3 regions of the Vibrio sp. PID23_8 genome follow, and region 1 is predicted to be linked to each of the others. Evidence: predicted binding sites of a transcription regulator. Region 1 holds the regulator's gene; each other region holds the start of a gene.
What was found. The regulator PurR, encoded in region 1, represses purine synthesis genes. The targets are predictions, from matches to a motif close to TNANGNAAACGTTTNCNTNA.
Positions count from the first base shown of each region.

Region 1 (10,792 bases):
AGCAAGCTTTTGCGACATTTGTGCCAACCCACCGCCTGCATCAAGTACATCAAGAGCTTGCTGGTCAGCGCCTAATTCACTTAGAATCTGTAGAAAATCTTCCCATACAATGATTTGCCGAATCTCCCCTTTATCGGAGCCGTAAATATTTTTTGCAAATTTGTGGGCGATATCGTCGAAATTGCGGTCTTCTGTCACTTCTGCTGAGTTATCATAACGGATTGTGCCGCTATTCTGGCACAAGGAAAGCAGGAATAAAGAGGGTCAACCTCATTTTTATTATCAATTGATGTTTTTTCGGACTATTTATGTATGTTTGAGCTGAAAAAAGTAGTGACCGCTCTGGTCATGCCCTTGCCCGCACTGCTACTGATAGGGTTATTAGGTCTTGCGCTTATCAGTTTTACCACCAAACGCAAAACAGGATGTTTTGTTGTTCTTCTCTCTTTTGTCGGTATTTTCCTAGCGGCCTTCCAACCACTATCAACGAAACTCTTGATGCCATTAGAGCGAGAGTATAAAGCGTTTTTACCGTCATCTGAAACCGTAGACTACGTTATGGTATTAGGTAATAACCATGTCGTCGATGATGAGATCCCACCCACTTCTCAATTAAGTCGTACCGCGCTGATGCGTTTAACTGAAGGTATCCGTATTTTGCGTATGTACCCAGGAGCAAAGCTGATTCTGTCTGGTTACGCTGGCGGGTCTGAGATAAGTCACGCCCGTATGATGGCCAACGTTGCTCTGGCACTCGGTGTGGCTAAACCTGATATCATTTTATTAGAGGACGCAAAAGACACCTGGGAAGAAGCGCGACAAGCGGCTGCGTTTGTGAAACAGAAAGAAGTGGTTTTAGTGACCTCTGCTAGCCACATGAAACGGGCTCTGTATGAGTTCAATGCGGCAGGAATCAAGCCAACCCCAGCCGCTACGAACTATCTTGCTATCGATGAAATTCATCAACCTTGGCATAAATACTCACCAAAAGCACAATACTTGGAACAAACTGAAATTTATTGGCATGAATACCTTGGTGGTTTATGGCAAAAACTGCGTGACACAGTTGGGCAAACCCCAATGGTTGCAAGCCAATAAATCGAGTAAGTAAGAATCACAAGATAGAAAAAAGGAGAGCCCATGCTCTCCTTTTTCTTTACGACTTAGCTTAGTCACCTGCAAACATGTAGCCTTCACCATGGACGGTCACAAAAATTTGTGGGTTCTTCGGATCAAACTCCATCTTAGCGCGCATACGTCGAATTAATACATCGATAGTACGATCGTTTGGCGCATCCACTCGGTGGCTGATCATATTCAAAATACGTTCTCGGCTTAATACCTGATTTGGATATGAAGACAAGGCAACCAAAAGCTCATATTCAGCTTTGGTCAGTTTCACTGGCTCACCGTTGCGACTTAGCGCACGACGCTGGATGTCAAATGTCCACTCGCCAAAACGTACAATGTGTTCTTCATTGCTTTCTTTTTCTGCTTTTTGAGAGCCATTGCGAGCAGCAGAGATGCGCCACAATAAGTTCTTAACTCGAACCAATAATTCCCTTAGTTCAAAAGGCTTTGTCACATAATCGTCTGCGCCCATTTCTAGGCCAACGATTTTGTCAATGCTATCCGTGCGTCCTGTCACTAATATGATGCCGATGTCTGACTGGCTGCGTAATTCACGCGTAAGCATAAGACCATCTTCACCGGGCAAGTTAATATCCAACATGATAAGATCAACGTCACCATCTTGAAGCACCTCGCGCATTTCTGCGCCACTTTCTGCTTCACTGACTTTGTAACCTTCATTTTGGAAATAGCCCGCAAGCTTACTGCGAGTTACAACATCATCTTCTACGACCAATACGTGATAGCTCATTTACACCACTTTCTGTCTTCTTTATATTCCAAGACGTATTCTATTCATAACTAGTAACATTTCTAGTCATAGATACATAAAAAAGCAAGATTTTGCGATTTTATTGATTCAAAGCAAGCTTATTTGTAGCCATTAACAAAAGAGCATATTCTTCCACAAGGCATCATAATTATAGTTACTGCTATTCATTTTAATTGTTTACACTTAAGGAAATATTCTCAAGTGACTTCAAGATGCCGTTTTAAGAGCATCATTCAGGAGCAAAAAATGCAAGAAGTGAAAGCTTTTAATGAAAAACGTGCCGAAATTTACTGGTGGTTTTCTAGCCTGTTCGCCAAAGAACTGACCGAAAAAGAACTAGAGACTTATCATAGTGTTGAAATTCGAAGCTTTTTAGCTGGTTTAGGTGAAAATAAATCCCTTAAACCAGCCGTAGACTCGCTTGTGGACGCTTTAAACCGCTTACAAGATCGTGAAGATGCCCAATTAGAACTTGCCGCAGACTTTTGTGAACTTTTCCTTAAAACAGAAAAACATGGCGCCCTTCCATACGCATCGATGTATATTGGTAAATCTGGACTGTTAAACGACAAGCCAGCAGAAGAAATGGAAAAACTGATGGCCGATTTTGGTGTTCAAGTGGACGTAAATCTCAAAGAGCCCGCAGACCATTTAGCCGTTGAGTTAGACTTTTTGGGTAACATGATCATCCGCTCTAACGAACTCGAGCAAGAAAAGCATATGGAAGAAGCATTCACCAAACAGAACGATTTCATTCAGCAACAGCTGTTAACTTGGTTACCGCCATTTGCTGCCAAGTGTAAACAATTCGATGAATTTGGCTTCTATGTTAGCGTTGCACAACTATTAATTGCATTTTGTAAACTGGACAGCAATTACCTTCTTGGTGAATAATTGCCGCCTATTTTGGGGAGTTCAGAGCTCCTTATTTGTTCGTTCAGTTTTAGTCTGGCGTAGAAAAGCCTTTTCATTTCGCAGTTAAAATGTGACTTGAAATACACAAAACCACAGCTGAAAACATTGCCAGCGTGCTCGCATCAGTCTAAAATGTGAACGCAAACGATTAAATATGATTTATATGTAAACCGCTGAAATATAGCGGTTTTTGTGTTTTATTAACATCATTGCTGATCCATTCCTTATTGTAACTAAAAGGAATAATACTCTCAGCAACGAATGTTGCTACAAACCTTTATTATACCGATTTCGGAACAACCACTGCCTGAACTATTGAGTACTACTTTCCTCATAACACTCGGTTTGCGCAGATACTAAGCGTAAGGTTGTATTCACTACGGTATTAAGTAGCTCGATACAGGACATCATTTATGGCCACTATAAAAGACGTTGCTCGCTTAGCCGGCGTTTCTACCACAACAGTTTCGCACGTAATTAATAAAACGCGCTTTGTTGCAGAAACAACCCAAGAAAAAGTAATGAAAGCAGTTGATGAACTAAATTACGCGCCAAGTGCTGTTGCCCGCAGCTTAAAGTGTAACTCAACCCGTACTATCGGCATGTTGGTAACACAATCAACAAACCTATTCTTCTCTGAAGTTATTGACGGTGTTGAAAGCTACTGTTACCGCCAAGGATACACACTGATCCTATGTAATACTGGTGGTATCTATGAGAAGCAACGTGACTATATTCGAATGCTGGCAGAAAAGCGTGTTGATGGCATTTTAGTGATGTGCTCGGATTTAACCGAAGAGCTACAAGAAATGCTGGATCGCCATGCTGATATACCAAAAGTTGTCATGGACTGGGGCCCAGAAAGCTCAAAGGCGGATAAGATCATCGACAACTCTGAAGAAGGTGGTTACCTAGCAACGAAGTTCCTGATTGACAATGGTCACACCGATATTGCATGCCTAAGCGGTCACTTTGATAAAGCAGCATGTAAAGAGCGTATTTCTGGTTTTCGACGTGCAATGGCTGAAGCAAAGCTACCAGTAAACGAAGAGTTAATTCTCGAAGGTAACTTCGAGTGTGATACGGCAGTACTTGCTGCAGACAACATTACGGCAATGGATAAACGCCCTACTGCGGTATTCTGTTTTAACGATACCATGGCATTAGGCTTAATGAGCCGTCTACAACAAAATGGCATAAAAATCCCTGATGATATCTCAGTGATTGGCTATGACAATATTGAGCTTGCGGAGTTCTTCTCGCCTCCTCTAACGACTATTCACCAACCAAAAAGACGTGTTGGTAAGAATGCGTTCGAGATTTTACTAGAGCGAATCAAAGACAAAGAACACGAAAAACGCATTTTTGAAATGCAGCCTGAGATTGTGGTTCGTAACACCGTTAAGAAATTGAACTAACTCCCCCTCAAGTTTATAAAGCGCTCTTCGGAGTGCTTTTTTTATTTCGTAAAATAAAATTTTTTAAGCATTTCACATTACTTATATAATCAAAAGCTAAGATAAATTGCTGTTTTAACTAACTTGTTGCCCATTTCCTACATCAAGCTTTTGTATGGCAAGTAGACATTTCAAAATATGAAATTAGACACATTAAGATGGCACCATTAGTTGAATAGAGATCACACTTTAGTGTTTGAAACGTGATGTTAATGCAATATACGAAGTATTCTCCTCTTGTCACGCACAGGGCAAACCATTCGAAAGGATGGGACGCAAAGCCTCCGGCCTTAACCACTAAATATAGTGAAAGGTAGCGGGGTTACCGATGGCAAATATGCATTAAGTGAGTTTACCCTTTAATGACATTGTGTCTGCATGCATTTGCTAATCTCTCGGACCTGATTTTTGGTGGCGTAATATTAATTACACCGAGATAACACACCATGGATAAACCGATACTCAAAGACTCAATGAAGCTGTTTGAGGCACTTGGTACGATCAAGTCGCGCTCAATGTTTGGTGGCTTCGGGCTTTTCGCTGATGAAACGATGTTTGCACTCGTTGTGAACAATCAACTTCATATTCGAGGAGACCAAAAAACTTCATCTGACTTCGAGACTCAAGGATTAAAACCGTACGTCTACAAGAAACGTGGATTCCCCGTAGTGACGAAATACTATGCTATTTCTGATGATTTGTGGGAATCTACTGACCGCTTGATTGATGTTGCTAAGCTATCTCTAGAGACGGCTAAGCAAGAAAAAAAGCAACAAGCGAGCACTAAGCCAAACCGTTTGAAAGATCTTCCTAATCTACGCTTAGCGACTGAACGCATGCTAAAGAAAGCAGGCATCGATTCCGTCGAAGAGCTAGAAGATGAAGGTGCCTTAAATGCTTACAAAGCAATTCAAGATACGCATACCTCTACGGTAAGTATTGAGTTGCTGTGGGCGTTAGAAGGGGCAATCAACGGTACGCATTGGAGCGTTGTGCCTCAGTCTCGTAGAGAAGAGTTGATGTTCGCGCTTTCATAACGCGCGATTCAGCATGACATTGAGTAAAAACCGCAGTTTTGATACTGCGGTTTTTTTTTGAAATTTTTTCTTCTTCCATTCTGTCTTATTATCTAAGCTGCGAAATGGAGTAACGACAATGAATAAAAAACTGATTTTAGGTCTGTTCCTACTTGCGACGGTCATCTTTCTAGGGGTGAGCTTCAGCCAATATTTAACGTTAGAAAACGCAAAAGCACAGCAAGAGGCTTTGAATACGTTTATTAACCAGAACTTCGCTTTCGCTGCAGCGACGTATTTCTTTGCCTACATCGCAATTACGGCGTTCTCGATCCCTGGCGCCGCTGTTGTTACTCTGCTTGGTGCTGCTCTATTCGGTTTCTGGGCTAGCTTATTACTGGTTTCTTTTGCCAGCACCATAGGTGCTACCATCGCCTTCTTAAGTAGCCGCTATCTATTGCGTGAGTGGGTGCAAAGTAAGTTTGGCAATAAGCTAAGTGCTATTAACCATGGTGTTGAAAAAGACGGGGCATTTTACCTATTTTCACTGCGCCTCATTCCCGTGTTCCCCTTTTTCTTAATCAATCTACTGATGGGCTTAACGCCAATGACGGTGGTTCGATTCTACTTAACCAGTCAAGTTGGTATGCTGCCAGGAACGGCCGTCTATCTCAATGCAGGTACTCAACTCGCAACCATAGATAGTCTGTCCGGCATTATGTCTCCAGCAGTATTGGCGTCATTTGCATTGCTTGGGTTATTCCCTATCATCGCAAAATGGGTCATGAATAAAATCCGGCCAGTTCAGGGGCAACCGAATGGAAACGTTTAATGAAGATATATATCGCTCAAAACCCCACTGAAGCCCACATCGTCTGTGAACTACTCAAAACGGAACACATTGTTTGTGAAGTGCGAGGTGAAAACCTGTTTGGTTTAAAAGGTGAGCTGCCATTTGGTGATGATACTGACCCGTATATTTGGCTTTTACATCCAGAGCAAAAGCTGAAAGCCTCAGTGATACTTGAAGAGTATCGCAAACAAGCAGAACCAACTTATCTAGATTGGCAGTGCCCGCAGTGCTTAGAGCAAAATGAAGGGCAGTTTGGAGCTTGCTGGCACTGCGGATATCAAATAGGGGAACCATAACGGTTCCCCTACTCTTTTGTCCCTTCAGCTGAGATTAAGCCGTTAGGCGCTGCTGCTTAATAAACTCTATTGAGTGTTGGTTAAAATCGTCAGGTCGTTCTACGTTGCATACATGACCACAGTTTGGGATCTCCCGCAACGAACTCAGCTTGTGGGCTGCTACCATCTCTTTTACGGGCTTGATAAACATATAATCCCGATCTCCCATCAAATAAAGCGTCGGAATCGGCAGTTCTTTATCTTTGAAATATCTCATTAGTGGGTTCACATCGGTGGCTAAAATGAACCAACGTTTAAACTCTTTTTGACACAACTTCTTCGCTTCACGAATAAATAGGTGGCGAGATTCACGCTGGTTCTTTTGTGGCATCACGACATAAGCAAACAACTTGTACAACCACATGTAGGGCAAAATATGTTTACCAAGATTACCTAACGTCACCAAAATTTGTGAACGTGTGTTTAATCGCGTCACGGCCCCACCTAACACCATCGAACACACACGCTCAGAAGCAAGCTCTGCTAAATTCCGTACAATGATGGTCCCAAGTGACATGCCGACAAAATGTGCCGATTGGATTTTTAAATGATCCAAAACTTTCAAAATATCTTGCGTCACGGCAGTAAAGGTATAACGGCTTGTGATCAGCTCTTTAAGTAATTGGTTTGACTTTCCATGTCCTCGAAGGTCAATCAACAGCAAATTAAAGTGCTGTTTATACGCTTTGATTTGTTTAAACCATATTGAAGAACTGCCACCAGCACCATGTACGAAAACGACCCACTCGTTGCTAGTAGGGTGCAGATAGGTTTTGTGGAACAAGATTGGCTGAGTCATGCGTCAGTGATCAACAGTCGTAGTAAACAAAGGAGTAAATCCTACCACATTCCATCACTAACGAGAAAATTAAGGCACCATAATCGGTGCCTTAGATTACAGTTATTTAAGATTTTGCATCAATTTAACGCAGCGCGATACAATTGCAGATATTCTTCTGCCGCTTTGCGCCAACAAAAATCTTTTTGCATTGCATAGAGCTGAACACGTCTCACTTCTTTGATGTTTTGTGCATAGAGCAATAAAGCTCTTAACATCGTGAGCAATAATGCTTGTGGTGTCGGCCCATCAAACACAAAACCAGTTGCGTCTAATGGATCCGCATCGTAATCGTTAACACTATCTTTTAGACCACCGACACCACGAACAATTGGCAGTGTACCGTAAGCCATGCTGTAGATTTGGTTTAAGCCACAAGGTTCAAACTCCGATGGCATCAAGAAGAAATCAGAACCAGCTTCAACCAAATGCGCTAACTCATTATCGTAGGCTTCGACAAACACAAATTTGTTGGCAAATAGTGCCGCGACGTCACGTAATTGTGCTGCAAATATAGGATCACCTGTTCCCACCACAACCAATTGGACATCGTGTTTGAGAAAGTCAGCTAATGCAGGAAGAAGGTAATGTACCCCTTTCTGTTGCGTCAAACGACAGACCATACCAAACATAGCGCAATCCGACGTTTCAAGCCCTAGCTTCTCTTGCAGTGCCTTTTTACAAGCGTTCTTACCTCGAACCATACTCTGACGATTGGATTTGTAGTGTAGTGGCAAATTAGGATCAGTTTCTGGATTCCAAGCGCTATAATCACAACCATTGAGAATACCAACCAAGTCCTCAGAACGTTGCTGGAACTCCCATGCCATACCATGGCTACCAAGTTCCGTTTTCAATTCCTCAGCGTAGGTTGGACTGACTGCATTGATTTTATCTGCGCTCATTACCCCCGCTTTTAGCATCGTAATGTGCGTGGTGCTTACGGCGGCATCCGGCTCGTTACGGCTATGGAATTCCGGCAAACATTGAACGTCGTCATAGCTGAATACGCCTTTAAATACTGCGTTATGAATTGAGAGAACACTACGGGTATGTGCAAAAAAAGGGTCCGATCCATATCGATGTTTGAGCAAAAACGGAACGAGTCCAGTATGCCAATCATTCGCGTGTACAATATCTGGTTGAAAGCCAAGTTTTGGCAACATATCCAGACACGCAGCGCTAAAGAAAGCAAACCGCTCACCGTTATCCGTATACGCTTGGTTATTTTCCGCATACATGGATGGGCGGTTAAAATACGGCTGGCAGTCAATCAAGTAAACGGGATTATCCCCAACCGTGAGCTTAAGGACTCGATAATCAGTGTGAGGCCAACTTGTTAACTTGGTTTCTAAAAGCGTTTCCGCTTCTGATAATTGCTCAATACCATGGTAAGCAGGAATGGTAATCCGTACATCTTGCTGAAGATTCTGCAAAGCTTCCGGTAGTGCCTTGGCTACATCAGCCAAGCCACCACTTTTGATCAGCCCTTCGACTTCAGACGCTACAAACAGTACCGACAAATTGTTAGTAGCCAACACTTGCTCCTTTAGGAATAACAACGATGCCATCATCTGATACATGGAAGTGTTTTTTATCTTCTTGTAGGTTCACTCCAATTTGAGTACCCGGTGCGATGTCAGCGTTTTTATCAATAATCACACGACGCAACACACAACCTTCACCAACTTTTACGTCACCAAGTAAAATGGATTCGCTAATGTCACAAGCTGAAGCGATGTTGCTACGGAAACCTAGCACCGATTTCTCAATACGAGAGCCGCGCACGTAGCTGCCGTTGCACACTAAACTATCGATAATCTGGACACGACCATTATCAGAATCTGTGAACGTGGCTGGTGGCAATGGTGGATAGTAAGTGTGCAGTGGCCACTTGCGATTGTATAGCGAGAATGGCGCGTCTTTTTTAAGCAGATCCATATGAGCTTGCCAGTAGGCATCAATCGTACCAACATCACGCCAGTAAACTTCTTCCTTTTCACCAGTAATGCGGTTAGTGCTGAAGTCATACACGAAAACATCACCACGTGGGAACATTTTAGGAATGATGTCTTTGCCAAAATCGTGCGAGGACGCTTCATCGTCGGCATCTTCAATCAACTCTGCAAATAGCGTCTGTGCTTCAAAGATGTAATTACCCATAGAGACGAGTGCATGCTCAGGGTCGCCAGGAATAGACTTCGGATTTTCTGGCTTTTCTTCAAAGCCAATCATGCGCCCTTCACTATCTACTTCAATAACACCAAATTGGGACGCTTCTGAAAGTGGCATGCGCAATGCGGAAACCGTTAAAGAAGCTTCTTTTTCTTTATGGAAAGCCAACATCTGTTTGATGTCCATTTTGTAGATGTGGTCTGAACCGAAGATACATACCTGCTCAGGTTCCGCCAACTCCATAAAACGTAGATTTTGATAAATAGCATCTGCCGTACCTTCATACCAACGCTTACCCGTACGCATTTGAGCAGGAATTGGATCGATGAATCGATCGGTAATGCCGTTGATGTTCCAACCTTTCTTCATATGATGGAACAAAGATTGAGATTTGAATTGAGTCAATACGTAAATGCGCATCAAGTCAGCATTCACGAAGTTATTCAGTGCGAAATCGATCAATCGGTAACTTCCGCCAAAAGGGACCGACGGTTTACTACGGGACTCCGTTAAAGGTCTCAAACGAGAGCCTTCACCGCCAGCAAGAATCATTCCCAATACACCAGCCATTCGTTGTTCTCCATATAGTTATAGCTTGGAAGTAATGTTTGTTTGATATGAGCAAGACTCGGGGAGTCAAACAAACACGCTAGCATATTCGCGCTGATGAGCTTCTTTGAACTCTTGCAGCACGAACAAAATAAAGCTATTGCACATCCTAGTACGCACACGCCGTCGTTATTCATTATTTTGACGCGATACAACCGCATACCGGTGCATTATCTGTCTCATAAATTAACGAACTGGAATAAAATTACAATTTAAAATACGCCATTCTGTGTCGCGTACATTGCTTACTTACTCAGGACGCTACGTAGATCACAACAACACCTGTAACGAACTACATTCCGTAAACAATTTACAAACCTAATAACCACACAAGCGCAGTTTTACGACAGAATACGTTGAAAGGATGACCATTCAATGAACATGAAAGGAGGTTTAGAAAAGAATCTAATTGACAAAATTAACAAAAAACACAAAACAAAAAGGCAGCGAATTCGCTGCCTTTGTTCGAGTAATCTTAATTACGCTTTTGCTTTTTTGCGCTTATCCGTAACTTCCCAATTACCGTCAATGTACAATGCCGTCCAACCACTAGGCTTACCGTTATCTTCAGTACGAACGTAATTTTCTTTACTCTTGCGACTAAAGCGAACCACCGCAGGTCGACCATCTGGATCAGCAGCTGGCGCCTTCGTTAGGTACTTAAACTTCTCAGGCAGACGCTCTTCAAAAC
Region 1 covers NZ_LIXE01000001.1:292,377-303,168, forward strand. Annotated here, with positions in the region: gene cmoM (tRNA uridine 5-oxyacetic acid(34) methyltransferase CmoM) at 1-198, opposite strand, end outside; gene elyC (envelope biogenesis factor ElyC) at 313-1,098, shown strand; gene torR (two-component system response regulator TorR) at 1,169-1,882, opposite strand; gene torD (molecular chaperone TorD) at 2,150-2,797, shown strand; gene purR (HTH-type transcriptional repressor PurR) at 3,232-4,236, shown strand; cyclic di-GMP riboswitch class I at 4,516-4,605, shown strand; gene AK966_RS01320 (TfoX/Sxy family DNA transformation protein) at 4,722-5,312, shown strand; gene AK966_RS01325 (TVP38/TMEM64 family protein) at 5,431-6,123, shown strand; gene AK966_RS01330 (DUF2007 domain-containing protein) at 6,123-6,440, shown strand; gene AK966_RS01335 (alpha/beta fold hydrolase) at 6,475-7,278, opposite strand; gene glgA (glycogen synthase GlgA) at 7,398-8,855, opposite strand; gene glgC (glucose-1-phosphate adenylyltransferase) at 8,845-10,062, opposite strand; gene topA (type I DNA topoisomerase) at 10,581-10,792, opposite strand, start outside.

Region 2 (10,792 bases), 350 kb from region 1:
TAACTCATCGCATTGTGTTAGCGTGTTGCTCAACCATTCACGTGATAGCTCAACTGGCATGCACCAGCGAGTCATGCCTTGCTTTAAGAACACATTCAGCGTATGCGCATTGTACGTGTTCACCGCAGGGCCAACGATAAAAGGCACTTTGTGCTCAGAAGCCAATTGAACCGCAGAGACGTCATTTGCTTCAATCGCGAAGTCACCGTTGTCGATGTACTTCTTCATGATGTTGACTTCACTTGGTGCTTCTAGCAGAGCCATGGTTGATAGCACCACTTGTTTACCGGAAGCAGACAGCTCCTTCGCGATATCAAACCAGTGTGTAGGTTTCATTTCACGTCGCTTTGAACACACCGTTTCACCAAGGTAGATGATGTCAGCTGAGCTTGATTTCGCTTGCTGGTAAAATGCTTCTACATCTTGTCTTGGCCAAAAGTACAACAGTGGGCCAAGTGCGTATTTCATTGAATTATCCATCTTAACCTCTATTGCCATTTACGGTGGTAAGCACCTAAGGTGGTTTGTGTACCTTCAGACACGTTTGCTAGTGCCGCATCCCAAGCCGCTTCTACTTGATAGGCTTCAGGGTTTGCTTGGTAACGATCAATCGCGGCTCGCCATGTGCGTGTTACTTGCTCTACATAAGCAGGGCTGCGCTGACGACCTTCGATTTTCACCGATGCAACATTGGCCGCAAACAGTTCAGGTAGCATAGAAAGGGTGTTCAAGCTGGTTGGCTCTTCTAGTGCATGATAGCGTTTTTTTTCGCCTTCAATTTCAGCATCAAAACGACCCTTACAAAGAGTAGGGTAGCCGGCATTTTCACCTGCGCTGTAGCGATCAATAAGAATATCATTCAAGCGCGACTCTAGACCTTGTTCTGTTTCTTGCCAGCGAACGTATTTCGCGGGAGAACAAGCGCCAACGGTGTTTGGTGATTCACCTGTCATGTATGACGATAGGTAACAGCGTCCCTCAGACATGATACAAAGGCTGCCAAAAGCGAATACCTCTAGCTCGACGTCACTAGTGATGTTACGCGATAGTTGTTTCACTTGGTGGATCGACAGTACACGAGGCAGTACGACTCGTTTAACGTTGAAGTTCTGTTTGTAGAAATCGATAGCCGCAACGTTGGTTGCTGATGCTTGTACCGAAAGGTGTAGTTCAAGCTCTGGATATTTGCGAGCAGCATACTCAAGTACCGCAATGTCAGCGACAATCAGTGCGTCTACACCAAGGGCTGCAGCGTTATCTACCGCATTTGTCCAACGCTCAAATCCATTTGGGTGAGCAAACGTATTGAGTGCAACATGGATCTTTTTGTTGCGGTCGTGGACGTATTGCACCGCTTTTTCAAGTTTTTTGCCGTTAAAGTTAAGACCAGCAAAGTGACGAGCGTTTGTATCGTCTTTGAAGCCGATGTATACAGCATCTGCACCGCAATCAATCGCGGTTTTTAACGCAGGCAAGTTACCCGCAGGGCACAAGAGTTCCATATGCTCACAATCATAGAGAATAAAAAGATGGTCGCATTTTATGAAGAATTATGAATAGCGAAATTGACCTAAGTTAGGTTTAGCTCAATAAAGTTGAGATTTATCTCTTAAGTAACGTCGAGAGGCTTGGCTTCGGGAGTCAGAGTTGGCATGTATGATAGGCAACACTTCGAATATTTAGTGGTTGTAGTTTTATCGATACGTTTCCCCCATGAGAGTCAGGGGGGGGAAAGTGCGCATTATTTTTTGTGGCGACGGTTTTGTACGAACAGTTCTTCGACTTCGTGCTTCGGTTGAGGACGATAGAAATGAAAGCCTTGAATCGAGTTACATTGCAAGTTGGATAACAGGGTCGCTTGCTGGTGTGTTTCTACGCCCTCTGCGACGACCGTTAAATCGAGCGATTTACCTAGGTTGATGATGTTTTCAATAACAGTCACCTGTTTTGACAAGATATCAATGTCGCTGATAAAGGCTCGGTCTATTTTTAGCTCATCGATTGGAAAGCGTGCCAAATAAGAGAGGGAAGAGTAGCCTGTACCAAAGTCGTCAATAGAAAGGTTGAAGCCGAGTTTCTTTATTGCGTTTAGCATTTGCAGTGTGTGTTGACTGTCACTCATCACCGCACTTTCGGTTAGCTCGAAAGTAATGCAGCTTGGATCGAGCTCGGTAGTGCGCAGTAGCTTTTCCATGTAGTCAATGAGCTGAGGATTGCCAAATTGTTCAGGAGAAAGGTTAATTGCCACACGTCCTGGCAGGATACCCTGTAGCTTCCAACGCTTGACAGTATTAAATACATCACGCATGACCACTTTACCAAGGTGCTCGATCAAGCCGGCACGTTCGGCTACAGGGATAAACGCCCCTGGACTGATGTAACCCTCGACAGGGTGCTTCCAGCGCACTAAGGCTTCCGCTCCGTTAATGCTGAAGTCGCGAGCATTTACTTTTGGTTGATACCAGACTTCCAATCCGTGTTGTTGCAATGCTTTTTGCAGCTCAATTTCCAACCACAAACGCATGCGCGCTTCTTTATTCATCTGATCGTTAAACTTGATCAGGCGGTTGCGGCCGCGATCCTTGGCTTCATACATTGCCGTATCGGCATTTTGCAGGAGGATTCGTGCGTCTTGGCCATCTTCTGGATAACGCACACTCCCAATTGAACAAGCAAGACGTTTACTGAAGTGGTGTAGATCAAATGGCTGGTTGATCAAAGAGATGATGCGCTCGGAAAGGCTCTCTGCCATACGGGTATTTTCTGGTTCTGGCAAAATAATACCGAATTCGTCTCCCCCAAGGTGGCCAATGATTACTTGGCTTGGTAATGAGTGCTTAAGACGAGCGGATACCTCCTGAATGACTTTATCACCAATGTGATGGCCAAGTGAGTCATTGATGTTTTTGAAGTTATCGATGTCAAGATAAAACACCAATAGTGGCGTGCGCCTGTTAATCAGTTGCTCAAGACGTTTGGTAAACCCCAAGCGGTTGTATAGCTTGGTCAGAGAGTCAATGTGAGCATCTTCAGCGGAGCCTGAAGAAAGCGTTTTTGGTGTGTCGTCGGCATCCTGGATAAGGATTATTTGGGATTCACTGCCAAGAACAGCGGTGGTGTCAGCATGCAGGCGTACCTTTCGCTCAAATCCACATCTTGCACTGGTTAAACAGGCAAACGGTTTTTCAGACAGGAGTGAACTGATGCGATGACTAAAAACTTTCTTGCTGTTTTCATCGATGAATAGACGAGACAGCTCTTCTCCGAGCAATTCATGTGGCGAGTTTAGACCAAGTAAGCGAGACGATGCGGGGTTGGCAGAAATGATGATGTCATTTTCAACCAATAACAAACCATCAGGTAAAAGCTGAGTAAGCTTGGAAAATTTGCTTTCTGACTCTTCTAAAGAACGAACAAGAATGTGTTTTTCAGAAGTATCAATGGCATGAAATACCACGAATCGGGTTTCATTCCCTTCTTTAATCGGAGAAAGACTAAAATGTAAGTTAGTCTCTAAGCCCGTTTCATCTAGGGTTATTTCTGCTTCTACATGATCGCCTTTGAAAGCGCGTTGATAGTAAGGAGCAAGCTTGTTATAGAATAAGTCACCTAGAACTTGGCTATCGTTAAGACCAATGATTTCGCTATGGCCTAAGCCCGCAATGTCACAATAGCGCTCACTTACCATTCGATAACTGTGTTTCTTGTCAAGAATGGCAAAAAAGAAAGGACTATTTGAGGTTAGCGTTGCAAACCAATGTTGTAATTGCTGGGAAGGCATTAGGGGGTTACCGATCTCCAATGAGCCAGATTATTCGTCCGTGTAATAAAAACGCTATCGTGATAACTATAACTTTGAAGCTACCGTTATTAAAGAATTTATCAATGTCTTAGCATCGATAATACAGCGAAGGTCAAAAAAATGACGCATTTGTTTGAGACATGGCGGATTTATGCCCAGATAACCACTTTTCACTTGATTCTGAAAGAATGTTCTTGTGTATATGTGCCATGGTGCGACGATTTGTCTTTTAAAATCAATACTACCCATTAAGCTAGCCAGTTAAGACAACGTTATGCATTTTGGGCTTGAAAGTCACGGAGTATAAACAAACTGTTTTCTTGATAAATGACAGGTACAGGTATTACTCTATTGCGTAAAATAGACAACCTTATGACAAAGTAACGGATAATTAGCGTGTTAAACAAGATTCGCAGTCAACTAGTAAACAACGCAGCATCAATTTTGCGATCTCCAGTCCAGTTATTACCACAAGCTGTTCAGAAAAAAGCCTTGTTAGAAGGGCTGAAAATGGTGTTCAAGGAAGCGTTAGAAGATGGCGACTTTGAATTCCTTGAAGATAAGTGGTTAAAAGTTGCGATTAAAGACTTGAACTTAGCATGGTACATCAGCTACCAGGACGGAAAGTTAGTGGTTGCGGAGAAACCAGTTCAGGAAGACGTTAGCTTTAGTGGTCACCTTAATGATTTGGTGTTGATTGCTGGCCGTAAAGAAGATCCTGACACGCTGTTCTTTCAACGCCGCCTTTCTATTGAAGGCGATACTGAGCTTGGTTTGGAAGTAAAAAACTTAATGGACAGTGTCGATTTAGAGCAGTTGCCAAAAGCGATGCAGGTTGCATTGAGTCAACTAGCGGACTTTGTTCAAAAAGGGGTTCAAGAGCTAGCACAAGAAACCGGAGTGACGAATGCTTATTCGAACTGAAGCGCCCGCAGACATTCTCAAGATTGACGGCCTATTGAAGCACGCATTTCCGACGGAGGCCGAAGCCAATTTGGTGATGCGTTTACGTGAAAATGGCAAGCTTACTCTGTCGCTCGTAGCGTGTACGGATGATGGTGAAGTGATCGGACATGCTCTATTTAGCCCAGTAACTTTGAACGGCGAAGATTTATCATGGCAAGGTCTAGCACCGTTAAGCGTACATGAAGATTACCGTCGCCAAGGCATTGCTTCTGAGTTAATTAAGGAAGGTTTTGAATTTTTGCGTGATTTCGGTTACCCAGTTTGTGTCGTATTGGGGGCGCCGGATTACTACGCGCGTCAAGGTTTTAAAGCCGGTGAAGAGATGGGCTTTGACTGCGCATGGGAAGTGCCCCAAGGAGCATTCCGCGTAGCAGAATTGGTGGAAGGTCAGTGCGATGGACGTTCTGGGCGCATCGATTATGCACCAGAATTTTCTGAGCTATAACCATTGAGATTGAATGACAAAGCCCGCTGTAAAAAGCGGGCTTTGTTTTTATGAAGTGACGAAGAAAAATGATTTAATCTTGTTCTTGGACGCGCTTTTTGCCCCAAATTTCGATTTTTGCTTTTTTACTTACACTGGCCACATGAGTACCATGTTGCCCTAACCATTGTATGCCATACCAAGACGTTTGAGTTTGACATTTTCAGAACCTGGTAGAGTCTAAGCTCGTGTTGACATGCCTTTGGTTAACGTACTCGTCATGGTCTTAAGTTCTTTCTCGCTACCATCGGTCATGGTGATTTTCATGTTTTTGAAGTTCACCTTGCCTGAGTGCACTTAATTTTAATTTTGATTTTGCTAAACTGGCGGTTTTTCAATAAACCGTTCGGTTCTACGGTATCAGTCTCGGGTTTGGAAGTTAACGGTTTTTGATCGATAAGTTGCCAGTTATCATGGCTGCTCTTAGCAAAGGTAACAAAGCTGGTGGCCGAGATTAGCAGTGCAATAGGGATTGATTGGAAAAGCTTCATAACACCTCTGACTTTACCTGCGATTATTTGGTAGCATTGCCTCGTTCAATTAGGTGACAAAAAATGTCAATAAACGAGAAACAGTATTTAAATGAAATGGGGATCAGCACATGGGAGTTGATCCATCCAGATAGGTTGGAAAACTATCAAGTGCCAATGTTACGTTTGCAAAGTTCTTGTAAACTCCTATTGGTTTCACCAATGTGTCCAGAAAATGAGACAGCATTGATGTTTGAGCGGGTGCTAAAAAGCATCAAGCTCACACTTGATGATGCGCTGCATCTAGAGCCAGAGCGTTTATCATCATTGGGTGAACATGAGTTGGATTGGGTGTGGTTTGCTGGCTGTGAAGCCGATACGAGTATTAATGCTAAGCAGCTGACTTCGCCGCTATTAAAAGACATTGATGGTAACAACGAACAGCGCCGCGCCTTATGGCAGCAGATTTGTTCATATTCTTAATGGAGCAAACGCGTGACGATTGAAATTACGCCGATGAGTGCTGAACACTTAGATCAAGTATGGCAAATTGAACAACAGGCCCATTCTCACCCTTGGGCAGAATCGATCGTTCGTGACTTGTCTAGCCGAGGTGCATGTCATCATGTGATGACCAACGCCGACGAGGTTGTGGGTTATTTCTATGGGCAGAACATTGTCGGTGAAGTGACGCTACTTAATATTGCCGTTGCACCGAGCCAGCAAGGCAAAGGATTGGGTCAAAAGTTGCTTGACGCATTTCTAGGTTACTGTGAGCAAGCCAAAGCAGAGAGTGCTTGGCTAGAAGTTCGTGAAAGTAATTTGCCAGCGATTCATATTTATGAGCAAGCCGGTTTTAATGAAGTGGATCGCCGTTACAACTATTACCCAGCTAAAACCGGTAATGGCAAAGAAGATGCAATCATCATGAGCTACCTGTTCTTTTATTAATTACTGTCGCTCAAACCTCAAGGAAAGTTGCCCCTAGCGCAATAATAGGGGACAATACCGCGTAATATTGAATCAAAAAAGCTTGTTCGAGATTCGGGTAAGCAATAGACATCAAAGAAGACGATTTTCATGTCAAATACACCTTTTCTAGGCGAAGTTTCTAAGCGTAGAACGTTCGCTATTATTTCTCACCCGGATGCGGGTAAAACCACCATTACAGAAAAAGTACTGTTATTCGGAAACGCAATCCAAAAAGCCGGCACGGTTAAAGGTCGTGGTAACGCACAACACGCAAAATCAGACTGGATGGAAATGGAAAAGGAACGTGGTATCTCGGTAACCACTTCTGTGATGCAGTTCCCTTACAATGATTGTCTGGTAAACCTACTGGATACGCCAGGACACGAAGATTTCTCGGAAGATACGTACCGTACACTAACGGCGGTTGACTCATGTCTGATGGTGATTGATGCAGCGAAAGGTGTCGAGGATCGTACTCGCAAACTGATGGAAGTGACGCGTCTACGTGATACACCAATCGTCACCTTCATGAACAAACTTGACCGTGATGTTCGTGATCCAATGGAAGTATTGGACGAAGTAGAAAACGAACTGGGCATGATGTGTGCACCAATTACATGGCCAATCGGTTGTGGTAAAGAGTTTAAAGGTGTTTACCACATTCACCGCGATGAGACGATTCTGTACGAATCTGGTCATGGTCATGAGATCCAAGAAGTTCGCATCATCAAAGGTCTGGACAACCCTGAACTTGATGAAAAAGTAGGTGAAAGCCTAGCGGCAAGTGTTCGTGAAGAACTTGAACTTGTGATGGGCGCTTGCCCTGAGTTTGATCACGAAGCATTCCTTGTCGGTGAGTTAACGCCAGTTTACTTCGGTACGGCTTTGGGCAACTTCGGTGTTGATCACATGCTAGATGGCCTGACTGAATGGGCGCCAGCGCCGAAAACTCGTCAAGCGGTTGAGCGTGATGTTGAAGCGACCGAAGAGAAATTCTCTGGTTTCGTATTCAAAATCCAGGCAAACATGGATCCAAAACACCGCGACCGTATTGCCTTCATGCGTATTGTATCAGGCACGTACACGCAAGGTATGAAGATGAACCACGTTCGTCTTGGCAAGCAAGTGAGCATTTCTGACGCGGTAACCTTTATGGCGGGTGACCGCTCACGTGCGGAAAATGCTTACGCGGGTGATATTATCGGTCTACATAACCACGGTACAATCCAAATTGGTGACACTTTCACTCAAGGTGAGTCGCTGAAGTTCTCTGGTATTCCAAACTTTGCTCCAGAGTTGTTCCGTCGTATTCGTCTAAAAGATCCATTGAAGCAGAAACAGCTGCTAAAAGGTCTGGTTCAGTTATCTGAAGAGGGGGCGGTACAGGTATTCCGTCCGCTACAAAATAACGATCTGATCGTTGGTGCGGTCGGTGTACTTCAGTTTGACGTGGTTGTGGCTCGTTTGAAGTCAGAATACAACGTTGAAGCGATCTATGAAGGGGTTAACGTTGCAACTGCGCGTTGGGTTGAGTGTGGTGATGCGAAGAAACTGGATGAGTTCCAACGTAAGAACCAAGCGAACCTAGCGCTAGATGGCGGTGATAACCTAACGTACATTGCCCCAACGATGGTTAACTTGAACCTTGCTCAAGAACGTTTTCCTGATGTCGATTTCCGTGCAACGCGTGAGCACTAATCGCATCTAAGCCGCTCTACATTGAGCACTGGATTATAGGCCGCCGTTAGCTATACACTTAGCTAACGGCGGCTTTTTATTTGGTGTACAGAAAGGTGTGAAATGAATTGGTTTAAGAAAGGACTCAAACGTTACGACGATTGGTGTAAAGAGATGGGACTAACACCAGATCAAAGGCGCAGTTGTGTACCGTATAAACCAGACCCTGCTCATGACGCTTCTTCTAATAAAGAAGAACAAGAGAAGCCGAATAATGAAACTGTTTGATACCCATTGTCACTTCGATTTTGATGTGTTCCAAGACGATTTTGCCCATCAGTTTGAGCTTGCTCGTGAGCAAGGTATAGAACGTATCTTGATCCCTTCAGTAGGACCAAGCAATTGGTCTCGCATTCAAACTATAGCCAGCCAATACCCGGGTCTTTACTACGCTTTGGGTTTTCATCCTTACTTTCTTCAGCCTGATTTTGATCAACACGTCGCTGAATTGGAACGGCAGTTGTCACAAGCGGGTAAGCACTGTGTGGCAATTGGTGAGTGTGGTTTAGATTTTTCCATCAATGTTCCTGTAGCACTTCAAGAACGAGCCCTTGAGTTGCAGTTTGAACTTGCGCGAAAATTCAAACTGCCCGTTATTCTTCACTGTCGTAAAGCGCACAATCGACTCGTTCAAATGGTCAAAACGGCAAAACTGCCTAAAGGTGGCGTGTTACATGCGTTTTCTGGTAGCTATCAACAAGCGATGGAATGGGTTCGATTAGGCTTTTTCATTGGGGTGGGCGGCACAATTACTTACCCAAGAGCGAACAAAACGCGCGACGCGATTCAAAGACTATCTCTTGAACATCTGGTTTTAGAAACGGACGCGCCGGATATGCCCATACTTGGATATCAAGGGAAGCCCAACCACCCAAGTAAACTTATTCATGTGTTGAATGAACTTGCGCTTTTGCATTCACAGCAATGGCAAACGATTGCGTGCCAGATGTGGGAAAATAGCAATTCAGTATTCTCAATATGTGAATAAAATCGAAATATGCTGTTTAAAATAGAAAACGTTTTCCTTCCTATTGTGACATGCCTCACAAATGAGGGTGAATCCATGATGAATCTTATAGGAAAGTGTGAAGGTGGCATTACTTTAATTGATGCTGCATGAGTATAATTGCCCCCGCTTTATAGCTCCATTTTGTAACACGCCAATAAATAACTTATAAGGAAGTCATAAACTATGAGCCTGTTTATGAGCCTAGTCGGTATGGTAGTGCTTCTTGCTATTGCATTTGCATTTTCTAATAACCGTAAAGCTATCAATCTAAGAACTGTGGGTGGCGCATTTGCTATCCAATTCGCATTAGGTGCATTTGTTCTTTATGTACCTTGGGGCCGTGATCTACTAAACGGTTTCTCTACTGGTGTTTCTAACGTTATCAACTACGGTAACAATGGTTCATCATTCCTATTCGGTGGTCTTGTTTCTGACAAGATGTTCGAAGTGTTCGGTGGCGGCGGTTTCATCTTCGCATTCCGCGTTCTTCCTACTCTGATCTTCTTCTCAGCACTGATTTCTGTTCTTTACTACATTGGCGCAATGCAGTGGGTTATCAAGATTCTTGGTGGTGCACTACAAAAAGCGCTCGGTACTTCTCGTGCGGAATCAATGTCAGCGGCTGCTAACATTTTCGTAGGTCAAACTGAAGCACCGCTAGTTGTTCGCCCATTCGTTCCAAAAATGACTCAATCTGAGCTATTCGCAGTAATGTGTGGTGGTCTAGCCTCTGTTGCTGGTGGTGTACTAGCAGGTTACGCATCAATGGGTGTTCCACTAGAATACCTAGTAGCAGCATCATTCATGGCAGCACCAGGTGGTCTACTGTTCGCTAAGATTCTTCACCCAGAGACTGACAAGCCTCGCGAAGATTTCGAAGAAGCAATGGACGGTGGCGATGATAAACCAGCTAACGTAATCGACGCAGCAGCAGGCGGTGCGGCTTCTGGTCTACAACTTGCGCTAAACGTAGGTGCAATGCTAATCGCTTTCGTTGGTCTGATTGCTCTTATCAACGGTATGCTAGGTGGCATTGGTGGTTGGTTCGGTATGCCTGAACTCACTCTAGAGCTAATCCTAGGTTACGCGTTCTCTCCACTAGCATTCCTAATCGGTGTTCCATGGGACGAAGCAGTTGTTGCTGGTTCATTCATCGGTCAGAAACTCGTTATCAACGAATTCGTTGCGTACTTGAACTTCACTCCTTACCTAGGTGAAGGCGCTCAAGTGGTTGCGGCAACGGGTGAAGTAATGTCTGAGAAGACAACGGCTATCATCTCATTCGCACTATGTGGCTTCGCGAACCTTTCTTCTATCGCGATCCTACTTGGTGGTCTAGGTAGCCTTGCACC
Region 2 covers NZ_LIXE01000001.1:639,353-650,144, reverse strand. Annotated here, with positions in the region: gene AK966_RS03000 (U32 family peptidase) at 1-468, opposite strand, end outside; gene AK966_RS02995 (peptidase U32 family protein) at 489-1,502, opposite strand; gene AK966_RS02990 (bifunctional diguanylate cyclase/phosphodiesterase) at 1,742-3,781, opposite strand; gene AK966_RS02985 (SCP2 domain-containing protein) at 4,199-4,726, shown strand; gene AK966_RS02980 (GNAT family N-acetyltransferase) at 4,710-5,213, shown strand; partial or broken gene AK966_RS20050 (hypothetical protein) at 5,287-5,743, opposite strand; gene AK966_RS02970 (DNA polymerase III subunit psi) at 5,807-6,205, shown strand; gene rimI (ribosomal protein S18-alanine N-acetyltransferase) at 6,218-6,673, shown strand; gene prfC (peptide chain release factor 3) at 6,803-8,392, shown strand; gene AK966_RS19865 (DUF5363 family protein) at 8,495-8,659, shown strand; gene AK966_RS02955 (TatD family hydrolase) at 8,646-9,419, shown strand; gene AK966_RS02950 (NupC/NupG family nucleoside CNT transporter) at 9,624-10,792, shown strand, end outside.
Region 2: AK966_RS02950 (NupC/NupG family nucleoside CNT transporter) is a predicted target of PurR. The motif match lies at 9,440-9,459, and genes of this name have one in related genera.

Region 3 (10,792 bases), 230 kb from region 1:
CGATCATGGTTTTGATGGCCGGCTTGTTTTCGAGTATCTGCTTCTCTAAATCAAGAATATCGATGCCTTGCTCAGTCAACTGGCGTAACCATTCACGTACTAAACCCGCCCGTCCTTTTGGTGAATGGCGACGATCTGCTGTTACCTTCATTGAGGGGCACATTGGCGAACTAGTGTCGTAGTTAAAGCATAAGCCGTTACCATTACACTCCATGGCCTGTTTGAAGCTATCGCGCACTTGAACGTCAATCTGACGATCAAAATAACCACGCTTTGTATCGGTCACCTTGACCAACTCTGCATCACTGTTTAATGGTGTACAGATCTTGCCTGGGTTCATTTTATTGTACGGATCGAAAGCCGCTTTGACTCTACGTAATTCGGTAAACAGCTCTTCACCAAAGAACTCGGGGCCATATTCGGAGCGGAAGCCCTTGCCGTGCTCACCCCACATCAAGCCACCATATTTTGCCACCAGCTTAACCACATCATCCGAGAGTTCATGCATCAAGGCTTCTTGATGAGGGTCACACAGGTCAAGCGCCGGACGAACATGCAATACGCCCGCATCAACATGACCAAACATGCCGTAGTTAAGCGATTTCGCATCCAGCAACTCACGAAACTCTTCAATAAAATTCGCCAGGTTTTCGGGGGGGACACACGTATCTTCCGCAAAGGCAACGGGCTTCGCGCGACCTTTCGCCGCCCCTAGTAGACCCACCGCTTTCTTACGCATGTTGTAAATACGCCCAATACTGGCGACATCACTACACACTTGGTAACCAATGATGCCGGCTTCCTCAGTTTCTAACATGGTATCCAGCTTGGCAGTCAACGCAGCGACTTGTGCCGTCACCTCTTCCTCATCCTGACCTGCGTATTCCACCATGTTAATACCCAGCATCTCTTTATTTGGTACGTCGGTGAGTAAGTCACTTACGGTGTGCCAAACAATATCTTGTTTAGCGAGATTAAGAACTTTTGAATCGACAGTTTCAACCGACAGAGCGTTCGCTTCTACCATCAATGGCGCGTTACGCAATGCAGAATCAAAGCTGTTATATTTAACGTTCACCAAGGTACGCGCTTTGGGAATAGGCGTTAAGTTGAGCTTGGCTTCAGTGATAATTGCCAGAGAACCTTCAGCGCCACATAATACGCGGGTAATATCGAAGCTATCTTTGTCTTCATCAAAGGCATTCTTTAGGTCATACCCCGTCAGAAAACGATTGAGTGGAGGGAACTTATCGTTGATCTGCTGACGCTTTTCACGACAAACCGACTCCGTCACGCGCATTGCTTCCTCTGCAAACTCACCCTTACGAGGTAAACCATGAGAGAGATCAGATTCCAAAATCGATCCATCTGCGAAGACCGCTTGCAGTGAGAGAACATGATCAGAGGTTTTACCGTATTTTAGGGAACCTTGCCCAGAAGCATCGGTATTGATCATCCCACCAATCGTTGCGCGATTACTGGTCGATAAATCTGGAGAGAAGAAATAACCGTAGGGGCGAACGGCATCGTTCAGTTGATCTTTAACAACCCCCGTTTGAACGCGAACCCAGCCTGCTTCTTTGTTTACCTCAAGAACTTTGTTCATGTGGCGAGATAAATCGATCACGATCCCTTTAGTCAGCGACTGACCGTTGGTGCCCGTGCCACCACCACGAGGAGAAAATGTAATGCGTTCGAACTCTTCGGTATTGCTTAACTTGCCGATAAGGGAAACATCTTGAGTGGTTTTAGGATGCACAACAGCCTGAGGAAGTTGTTGGTAAACACTATTATCGGTGGCTACCGCGAGACGGCTTGAGTATTGGCTTTCAATATCGCCAGTGAACCCGGATTGGTCAAGCTCTTTGAGAAAACGAAGAACAAGAGGATCGACATCCGTTTGCGAGTGTAATCTTGGTAACATTTGCTTCCTGCCCCTACTGCGCTGATCCAATCAGCCACGGGTTATATAACTAAACATCATCCGCCTGCTTCATGCCTCAGAGAGAAGCCGGGGTTGAAGAACGAATAAGGTAATATTCCTTGAATTTCGTCACTTTACAACATTTAAAAAAGCGATCAAATCAGAATCTCAATGCAAGATGCTTTATTTCTTAGGCGTTAATCGCTTACATTGAAAAGAAAATAGCATCTCACTATGAGCTTTCGGAATGAAAAAAAATAAAGTTGTCACGACTGAAGATATTCTTTTAAAACTTTGCCAGTCTGTTTCTGGCGTCCTCACGTCCGCTACGTCATCACAAGTTAACTACTCTGCAATGGTGCAAAAGATCAACAAAACCAGTTTAAAACCTGATTTTGGTTGCTTTGTATTGTTTGACGGCGGTTTCACTGGTCTGGTTGTCATTAACTTTACAGCAAAAGCAGCACTAGAGATTTACACCAACTACATGCGCAACATGGGCATGCCTGAAGAAGAATTGGCGATTTCACATACTTCCGATGAAGTGGGTAACGTACTTGGTGAACTGATGAACCAACTGGTTGGTGATTTCACCAATAAGATTCGCAAAGAACTGCAAACGAATATCACTCAAAATCAACCAAAGATGCTAGCGCTAAACAAGCAAGTCATTCTGCAAGTAGATACCAACCTAGACCGACCTCAGGCGCGCCGTGTAACGTTTTCTACCGCTGACAACAATATTTTCTACCTAGAGTTAGCGATGGACAAAACTGAGTTTATCCAACTCGAAGAGTTTGAAGTGGCAGCAGATGAATGTCCCGATGACATTCTAGAAGCTACACGCAAAAGTATGGCCGATAACGCAGCGCAGTCCACAAGCTCAAGAAATGAAGCCGATGATCTGCTCGACCAATTAGGCCTGTAAGTTCCCCATCATCACAAACTACTTTTAGCCCCTACCACTAGGGGCTTTATTTACTCTCCCCCTCTTTCTCTCTCACCTCTTGTTTCGCTTTTGAAGCAAAAAAGGTAATATAGCCGACTTCATAAATTTTTTGTTCTCGTTACTGGTCGCCGATGAATAAACAAAAAGCCCTGAAAAAAATCGCCAAGTGTTTAGAGTTGGGTAATTCTGCCAACGTGAATGAGGCTGCTAACGCCATTAAAATGGCCCACAACCTCATGCTCAAATATGGATTAGATAAAGACGATATTGAGTTTATCAAAATGGGGAAAACTCAATCTTCTCATCTATTGCCAGCGAATATCAGCTCTACACTACTGCGTGTGATTCGTGGTATTAACACCAAGTTTGGTGTTGAAGCCGTTTTGTTGAATCATAAAGGGCTTAAGCGCGTTGAATTTATCGGTGAAGCTGATCGCGCCATTTTTGCGGCCTTTGCTTTTGACATTATTTACCGCGAGTTGAACGAGAGCACAGGTCAGTTTCGCAACAGCTTTGCGGGTTCTGGTACCTCTTCGATGGAAGTGACCCGTCGAGTGAACTCCTTTGTATCAGGCTGGGTGGAAGGCGCGTTAGAAAAACTGCCCGTGATCTCGCCAGACGAAGAGTCTGCCAACAAAATCAACAACTACATTGATAAAGAATTTAAAAACATCGACCGTGAAACATTTAAGAAGCAGCTTAAAGAAGCGATGAAAAACCTCACCGCCGATTATGAAGTCGGACTTAAAAAAGGTCGCAGAGTATCTGTTAACCGTGGGGTTGGCGGGGAGCAAGCAAGAAGAATGTTAGAAAACAAGTAGTTCTTTCTCAATCATGAGTCAATCTGACGTTCACATAACAAATATCAATAACTATTCATCCATAATCCAACACTTATTATGAGGTGCGCCTGCGCCTCAGTTTTATACGGAGATATTCCCTTGAAAAAGATGTCTATTGCACTTGCGCTAGTGCTGGCACTTACAGGCTGTCAAGCTACTCAACGACAAAACGCAACCACAGGTGAGTACGAAACAAACTCGACGACACAAGGTGCACTGATCGGTGCAATCGCAGGTGCGGCTATCGGTTTGGCAACGGGTGACAACGCAAAAGAACGTCGCAAACACGCATTAATCGGCGCTGCAGCTGGCGGTGCAACCGGTGCGGGTGTTGGCTACTACTTCGATAAACAAGAAGCAGAACTGCGACGTGCACTACTAAACTCTGGCGTACAAGTTGAGCGTGTTGGTGAAAATCAACTGTTACTTCGCATGGAAAACGGCATTGGATTCTCATCGAGCTCTTACCAATTAGATGCAAGCATTCACAATACTCTTCGTGGCGTCGCTCGTATCCTCGTTGAGTACCCAGATACAAGCTTAGTGATTGATGGCTACACCGATAGCACGGGTAGCGACTCATACAACCAAACACTATCTGAGCGCCGTGCCGAATCAGTACGTCAGTTCCTAGTATCTCAAAACGTTGCACCTGGCCGTGCAATCGCTCGTGGTTATGGTGAACGTAACCCACTGTGTTCAAACCAAACTTCTGAAGGTCGTGCTTGCAACCGCCGTGTTGAAATCCAGATCTTGCCACTGAAGTAATTTAGTAGCACCATACCGGTAGTAACCATTATTATCGGAGCAGGTCTAGTGAAATACGCTAGACCTGACATACCCAATGTCTTTCAGAATCACGACTCTTCTCTTTGTTTCAAGTGTCTGCCTATCTAGCCTTGCCCTCGCATTCCAAAATCCGACAAAACCTGAAGCTCAGTTCGAACTCGCTCAGCAACTGGCGCTAAAACCAAACCCAGACTCCCCTTCTGATGTACGTTATTGGTTAGAACAATCCGCTTACCACGGTTATATCCCGGCGCAAAAACAATTAGCGGCAGATTACGGTCGTGGTCTCACTGGTGAAATCAATTACTCACAAGCAATTTATTGGTTCACTTCTGTCGCTTTAAATGACCCAACCGATAGTGGTTTTTTGTTGGCAGACTTTGTCCAATATCATCAAGCACAAGTATCGAAGGCTGACCTCGTCGAATCTTGGTACCAACTCGCCGCACTCAAAAACCCTCAAGCAGAAGAAGCCTATAATCAGTTTTTGGAGGATCGCTTCAATCAGCTAAGAGCCAAGCAAGTCTCAGAGATTGTTGATCTAGATAAAAAAGCCATCGTTCAAGAAGAGCAAGAACAAGTGATATCCACAACGCAACAAAAGGCTGAGTTCTTAACTATAAGGTATGCCGCTGGGACATTTTGTTTGGCTGTTTTGATCGGAGGTGGCGCATTTGGCTATCGTTGGTCTTCCAAACGAGCACACATTCATTCAGCTTCCGAAGTAGCTAAATCTCAACAGTTAGAAAATCAAGTGAATGAACTACAGTTTGCAAACAAACAACTCAAGCGACAATTTGAAAAAGTATTCAAGGAGTTTAAGCAGATAAAAGCGCAAACTGGTAACCAAAAACTGGCTGTCGCATGTGCCATGTTTGGGTACACTCCACATTCTATTCCAGACAGTAAAACAGTGAAGTTGCGCTACAGACAATTGTCCAAACTCTATCACCCTGACTCAAGAGGAAGTGAAGAAGAAATGAAGCGCCTAAATCTCGCATTTAAAACCATCTCACAAAATGTTACAAAAGAGTAAAGTTTACTTCTATATCTTTTGAATCCGAGCTCTTTTTCCCCAAAAAGAGTGGCTCGCAATCGATCTCCCTCTCAAAGAAATTAACAGTCAGTTAACTTTCAACTGTTTTATATGCAATAATAACCACGAAAAATGACACCTAACGACACATAATTAATCTAGGTGGGGAGAAAATCAATGTTCACTGAAGAAGGCACCTGCGACTGGTGTAAAAAACCAAGTTTTATTACTCGTCACGATTATTTAGATGGCAAGCACAATCACTCATGCCAAACATGCTACGACATTGCGAAAATCGATGTTCGCTTGTTTAATCTAGGTGAGATGAAAATGCGTGAGCGCATGACACCGCACGCCAATTAGACAGAGTAAATCAACGGAACTGATTTTCAAGAGCGCCTTTCTCACAAGGCGCTTTTTTGATCGTCGCGCTCTACCCCTCCCCCACGACGCTACATCTTATTTATCCTCTTAACGGCGTCTTTCCTTTCCATTTACTATCCCAGCATAGCCACATTACTTAAATGCACTGTATAGCACACTAAAAACCACTGTATATACCGTATTTAGAATGTAATTATCATCACATTTTTAAATCCATAACAGACATATCCAAAAACAACCTTAAAAATATAAACTTTAATATTCAACAACTTAAACCGAACATTTCAAAATTGTATAAACAAAAGTCCACTAGGTGCATAAAAAATTGGTTGATCAGACATCAAAAACAAACTACTGTATATATACACAGCATGTATAAAGGAACAGTAGGATGCAGTTACAAAGTCAATTTCATACATACTCTCGCTACAACGTATTGTCACAAGCAACACAGCCTATGGATGTGTCTGACCTGCTTCTTGCTAAGTTGGCAGTATTGTCACAGCAACAACAGTGGATCCTGTTTACTGCGGAGTGCCATCGTCCTGATTTTGAGCAACTTACTGCGTCTAACATTCGCTGTCAAAACATCATTCAGATGAAGTCTTCTCAACAGCTTTCTGAAGTGGAAATTGTGATTAAAGCGATTCAGTCTGGGAACGCCAGTGCCATTGTCGCATCGAACAATATTGCGCTGATGAATCAATCAATGCTTCGCGATATTGCCCTGCGTTATCAGTGTGAAGTCTTTTTCGTCGAAGGCAGAATAAACAAGTATCATTAATAAGATCGACGTTATTCATCCTGCATCACGTCTCCATTAAAGGAGGCTTTTTTATGCTGCAACAAATTAAGGCAAACGTTTGCTTTTTCTCTGGCGCGTAAAAATAGTTCTGGTATGATGCCCTCATTCGATTTATTCAGCGAATCATTCTCACTGAATATCTTCTCTTTATGACGTTTGATTAAGATGATAGGAATGCCGAAATGAGCCTTGCCAATCAAGTACTTGCCGTCAATGACGACCTGCCAATTCGCACCCACAAACCTGTTCATAGCGGAAAAGTTCGCTCCGTTTACTGGTTAACTGAAGAAGACAGCGCACGACTGATCAAAGAAAAAGGATACGATGTCGCTCCTGATGCCCCACTGGCAATCATGGTGATCAGTGACCGTATCTCCGCGTTTGATTGTATCTGGCATGGTGAAGGTGGGCTAAAAGGCGTTCCAGGTAAAGGCGCAGCTCTTAACGCGATTTCTAATCACTGGTTCAAATTGTTCAAAGACAACGGTCTTGCGGATAGCCATATTCTAGACATCCCTCACCCATTCGTGTGGATCGTTCAAAAAGCCAAGCCAGTTAAAATTGAAGCGATCTGCCGTAAATACATTACTGGTTCTATGTGGCGTGCTTATGCGAACGGTGAACGTGAGTTCTGCGGTATTCAACTACCGGAAGGCCTTGAGAAAGACAAAGCGTTACCTGAGCTACTAATGACACCGTCAACCAAAGGCACTCTAAAAGATATTCCTGGTGTTCCTGAAGCGGATGATGTCAACATCACTCGTCAAAACATCGTGGATAACTTTGAGGCGTTTAATTTCTCTAGTGCAGAAGACATCGCACAATACGAGAAGTTGCTTAAAGAAGGCTTCAACGTTATCAGCCATGCTCTTGAAACAATTGACCAAACGTTCGTTGATACTAAATTTGAATTTGGCTACGTACACGACGCAGCAGGGAACGAGAAACTGATTTACATGGATGAAGTGGGTACACCTGATTCATCACGTATTTGGGATACGAAAGCATACCAAGCGGGCAACATCGTGGAAAACTCGAAAGAAGGTTTCCGTCAGTTTCTGCTTAACCACTTCCCTGACCCAGACATCCTGCTGAACAAAGAACGCATGCCTGAGCGTGAAGCACTGGCTCGCGATAACGCACTGCCAGTTGCGTCTTTGCTGGACATCTCTCGCACTTACATTGGCATCGCCGAAAAGATCACAGGCCAACCAATTAAGCTAAGCGACAACCCGAAAGCTGAAATCATCGAGATTTTAAGTAAAGACTACGGACTGGTTGACTAAGCGCTCCAGTAAAGAAAGCGTAACTTGCTTGGGTCTATTGACGGTATAAAAAAAGCGACCGATTTACGGTCGCTTTTTGGAGATTATCGTTAGAGCTTTAGATTCAATACATCTTGTTCTGTGGTATCTACTTTTAGTTTACTTCTAGATTCAATGTACTCAATTTGTTTTGGGTCTAACGAATAAGGCATCACTACGCGTAGTTCTTGAATCCCTTCATGCTTTGCTAGCTTAGCTAGTATCACCAAGTTGAATTCATCGCTTTGGCGTGAAGACATCGATTTCAATGCAGCATCCCAAAGGCGATCTTCAGGTTTGCTTAATTCCGCGATGCTCTGTTTCCACAATAGGCCAAAAATAGGTGCGATAGTGGCAAAAGCTTCTAAAAAGGTCCACTTTTTAGCGCCTGTTGCACCTAAAAAACTGGTGTAATCGAATTCAATGCACATCTTTCCTTGTTGTTCCATCCTATGCCTCGAAACTCTAAAAATGAGTTATACAAAATATCGTACAATTACTTTGATATAGCAATAGGATATAAAACAATAGTCTTTTATTTCCGCATTTAAATTCAAAAGGAAATATTAAAACCAACTTTGTAACAAATGATGTACAGCTTAGCTATATATATGCGTTCAATTGATTACTAATTCATACTGAAACAAAAAACGAGGTAAAATCAACAAGCCAATGAAAAGACTCTATAAATTCACCAAACGAATACCGAGTCCAATTCGGCTCTGGGAGTGGGCGTAATCGTTCTGCCGCAATGTAAAATCTATCCCAACAACGAGACAGTTTACTCGATTGACCATTCGACTCATGTCTATAACCTATTTCTAGATGGTTATATAACATCATATTTGTTTGATGGGCTAAGACCACTTGTGGTTTGTAGTTAGACTCTCTGAAAGAGAAGAGATGCCAGAATGAGCAAGTTGCAAAAGAGACTTCTGAGTGTACGAGCCCATCAGAGCAGTACCTGAATTGAATCGATAAAATGGAATAGATACGAAATTTTGAAACTTGACTTCAAAATGTTGCAAAGAGTCCATTTCAGAGCCAAGTTCATTGTATGCGTTTTGATTGATGTATGAGGTGTAGGTACCTAAAACATCGTTGTCTTCATAGGTTAAAATGTGCGTTATGCTTTTTCCGTAAGCCAATACGGGACATAACAGTAGTGGAATCACTTTATACTTCATCGTTTTCGTTTTCCTTTACACCGCCCAAACTGAACGGCAATATCATTCCTTATCGCTAAGATATTGGCCATAAATTGCAAAGGAAAAAAATTAAGCAATTATCTTTCCGAACGCCTACTTCACATCAACAACTCGACTGGCTTTTTTGTATTGTACTTTCCAACCTATCCAGCGAGGCAATTCCCAGCGTTTAGGATCGCCTTTGCGTCCCCCACCACTATAAACAACATGCACCAACTTGCGCGATACAAAGTATTCCACATCCAACTTAAGCTCGGCCAAAACAAGTTTAAGCGGGAACTGCTCAGCAAAATCTTCATATTCCCAATCCGGAATACCTTCGAACGGGATATCATCCGCTTCAAACAAGCCGATATCTTCAATGCCCTCAACGCCCAATGTTTCCAACTGTTCCACTACCCAAGTAGAAAAAGACAATGCGTCTAGAGCCGTTTTATCGACTGGATATGGATTCCTTCCAAGTGTGTTATAGATTTTCCAATGTTGGATCTGCTGTTTTCTTAACGGTGCGAATCCTGGCAACAAGGTTTCATCTTCAATCATTTCAACAATCGATTGGACGGCCACTTCGCCTTGGAGTGCTTGGTATTCCGTACAGATGGTTCGCCCTGCATAAACCAAATGCATGGTGGCTCGCGGTTCGTGTTCATCATAATTGGTTTCGCCTTGCTGCCAATCACCTAACGCTAACTCACGAAGCCAATTAAGTGGTACAGGTAACATAACAGAGGCGAGATTAAGCGTTTGTTTCACCCCTCGTCCTGGTACGCTATGACTGTCTAAAACCAATGCGGCTTCGCTTTTTTCTGGAAATCGGCTATTGCGACCGACCATCATTTCCATCACACCATTGCCCAATGCATCACGTCTACGTTCTCGACGTACAAACACTAACTCCGGGTGCAGTTTAGCAATGGCTTTGATGAGTTCGTCTCGCTTGTATCGCGAAGCTACTTCAAGTTCAGGCAGTTCAAACACTTCTCGCATCTGCGTAGCTAAACCTTGAGCCTCTTCCAGCACGCTAGCATCGATGCTTACACCTGGAAGTTGTTCTCCTCGCACTAAGCGAATCATCAACGATGCATCACAACCAAAAGGTTCTTGCTGTGCCAGTGTTTCAGCTGACTCCCCACCTTGCAATTGATACATCTGAGCAGGCACAGATAATGCTGCAGCTAAGTCAATCATGGCTTCTTTTTCAGTTTTGGCGTGAATGCGCGTCACTAAATCAGCGAACAAGGCATCAATTGGTAATGGATAAACTTTTTGACCATGCTCAGTCACGTCACCATGCTCATCTATCGCTTCCATCGCTTGCAGCGTTTGGGATGCAGAAGTCAGTGACTTTTCTGGCAACATATCGAGAAATTGCAGCTTAGAAAGTTGGTAACCGCAACATGCTGCTGCAAGCATTGGCTCAACAAGCTCTTCGCGGTGAAGCTCGGGAGGCGTCACAAGCTCCAGTGGCGCATGTTCACCGAATAAGCGAATGCATATCCCTTCAGCTACACGACCTGCACGGCCCATTCGTTGTGCTGCACTTGCTTTAGA
Region 3 covers NZ_LIXE01000001.1:62,926-73,717, forward strand. Annotated here, with positions in the region: gene AK966_RS00270 (FAD-binding and (Fe-S)-binding domain-containing protein) at 1-1,924, opposite strand, end outside; gene AK966_RS00275 (DUF3334 family protein) at 2,172-2,852, shown strand; gene AK966_RS00280 (DUF2786 domain-containing protein) at 3,005-3,694, shown strand; gene AK966_RS00285 (OmpA family protein) at 3,824-4,483, shown strand; gene AK966_RS00290 (molecular chaperone DnaJ) at 4,560-5,540, shown strand; gene AK966_RS00295 (hypothetical protein) at 5,718-5,903, shown strand; gene AK966_RS00300 (SulA-like leucine-rich domain-containing protein) at 6,316-6,708, shown strand; gene AK966_RS00310 (phosphoribosylaminoimidazolesuccinocarboxamide synthase) at 6,912-8,015, shown strand; gene AK966_RS00315 (transporter) at 8,105-8,482, opposite strand; partial or broken gene AK966_RS00320 (phospholipase A) at 8,772-9,220, opposite strand; gene AK966_RS00325 (helicase-related protein) at 9,335-10,792, opposite strand, start outside.
Region 3: AK966_RS00310 (phosphoribosylaminoimidazolesuccinocarboxamide synthase) is a predicted target of PurR. The motif match lies at 6,776-6,795, and genes of this name have one in related genera.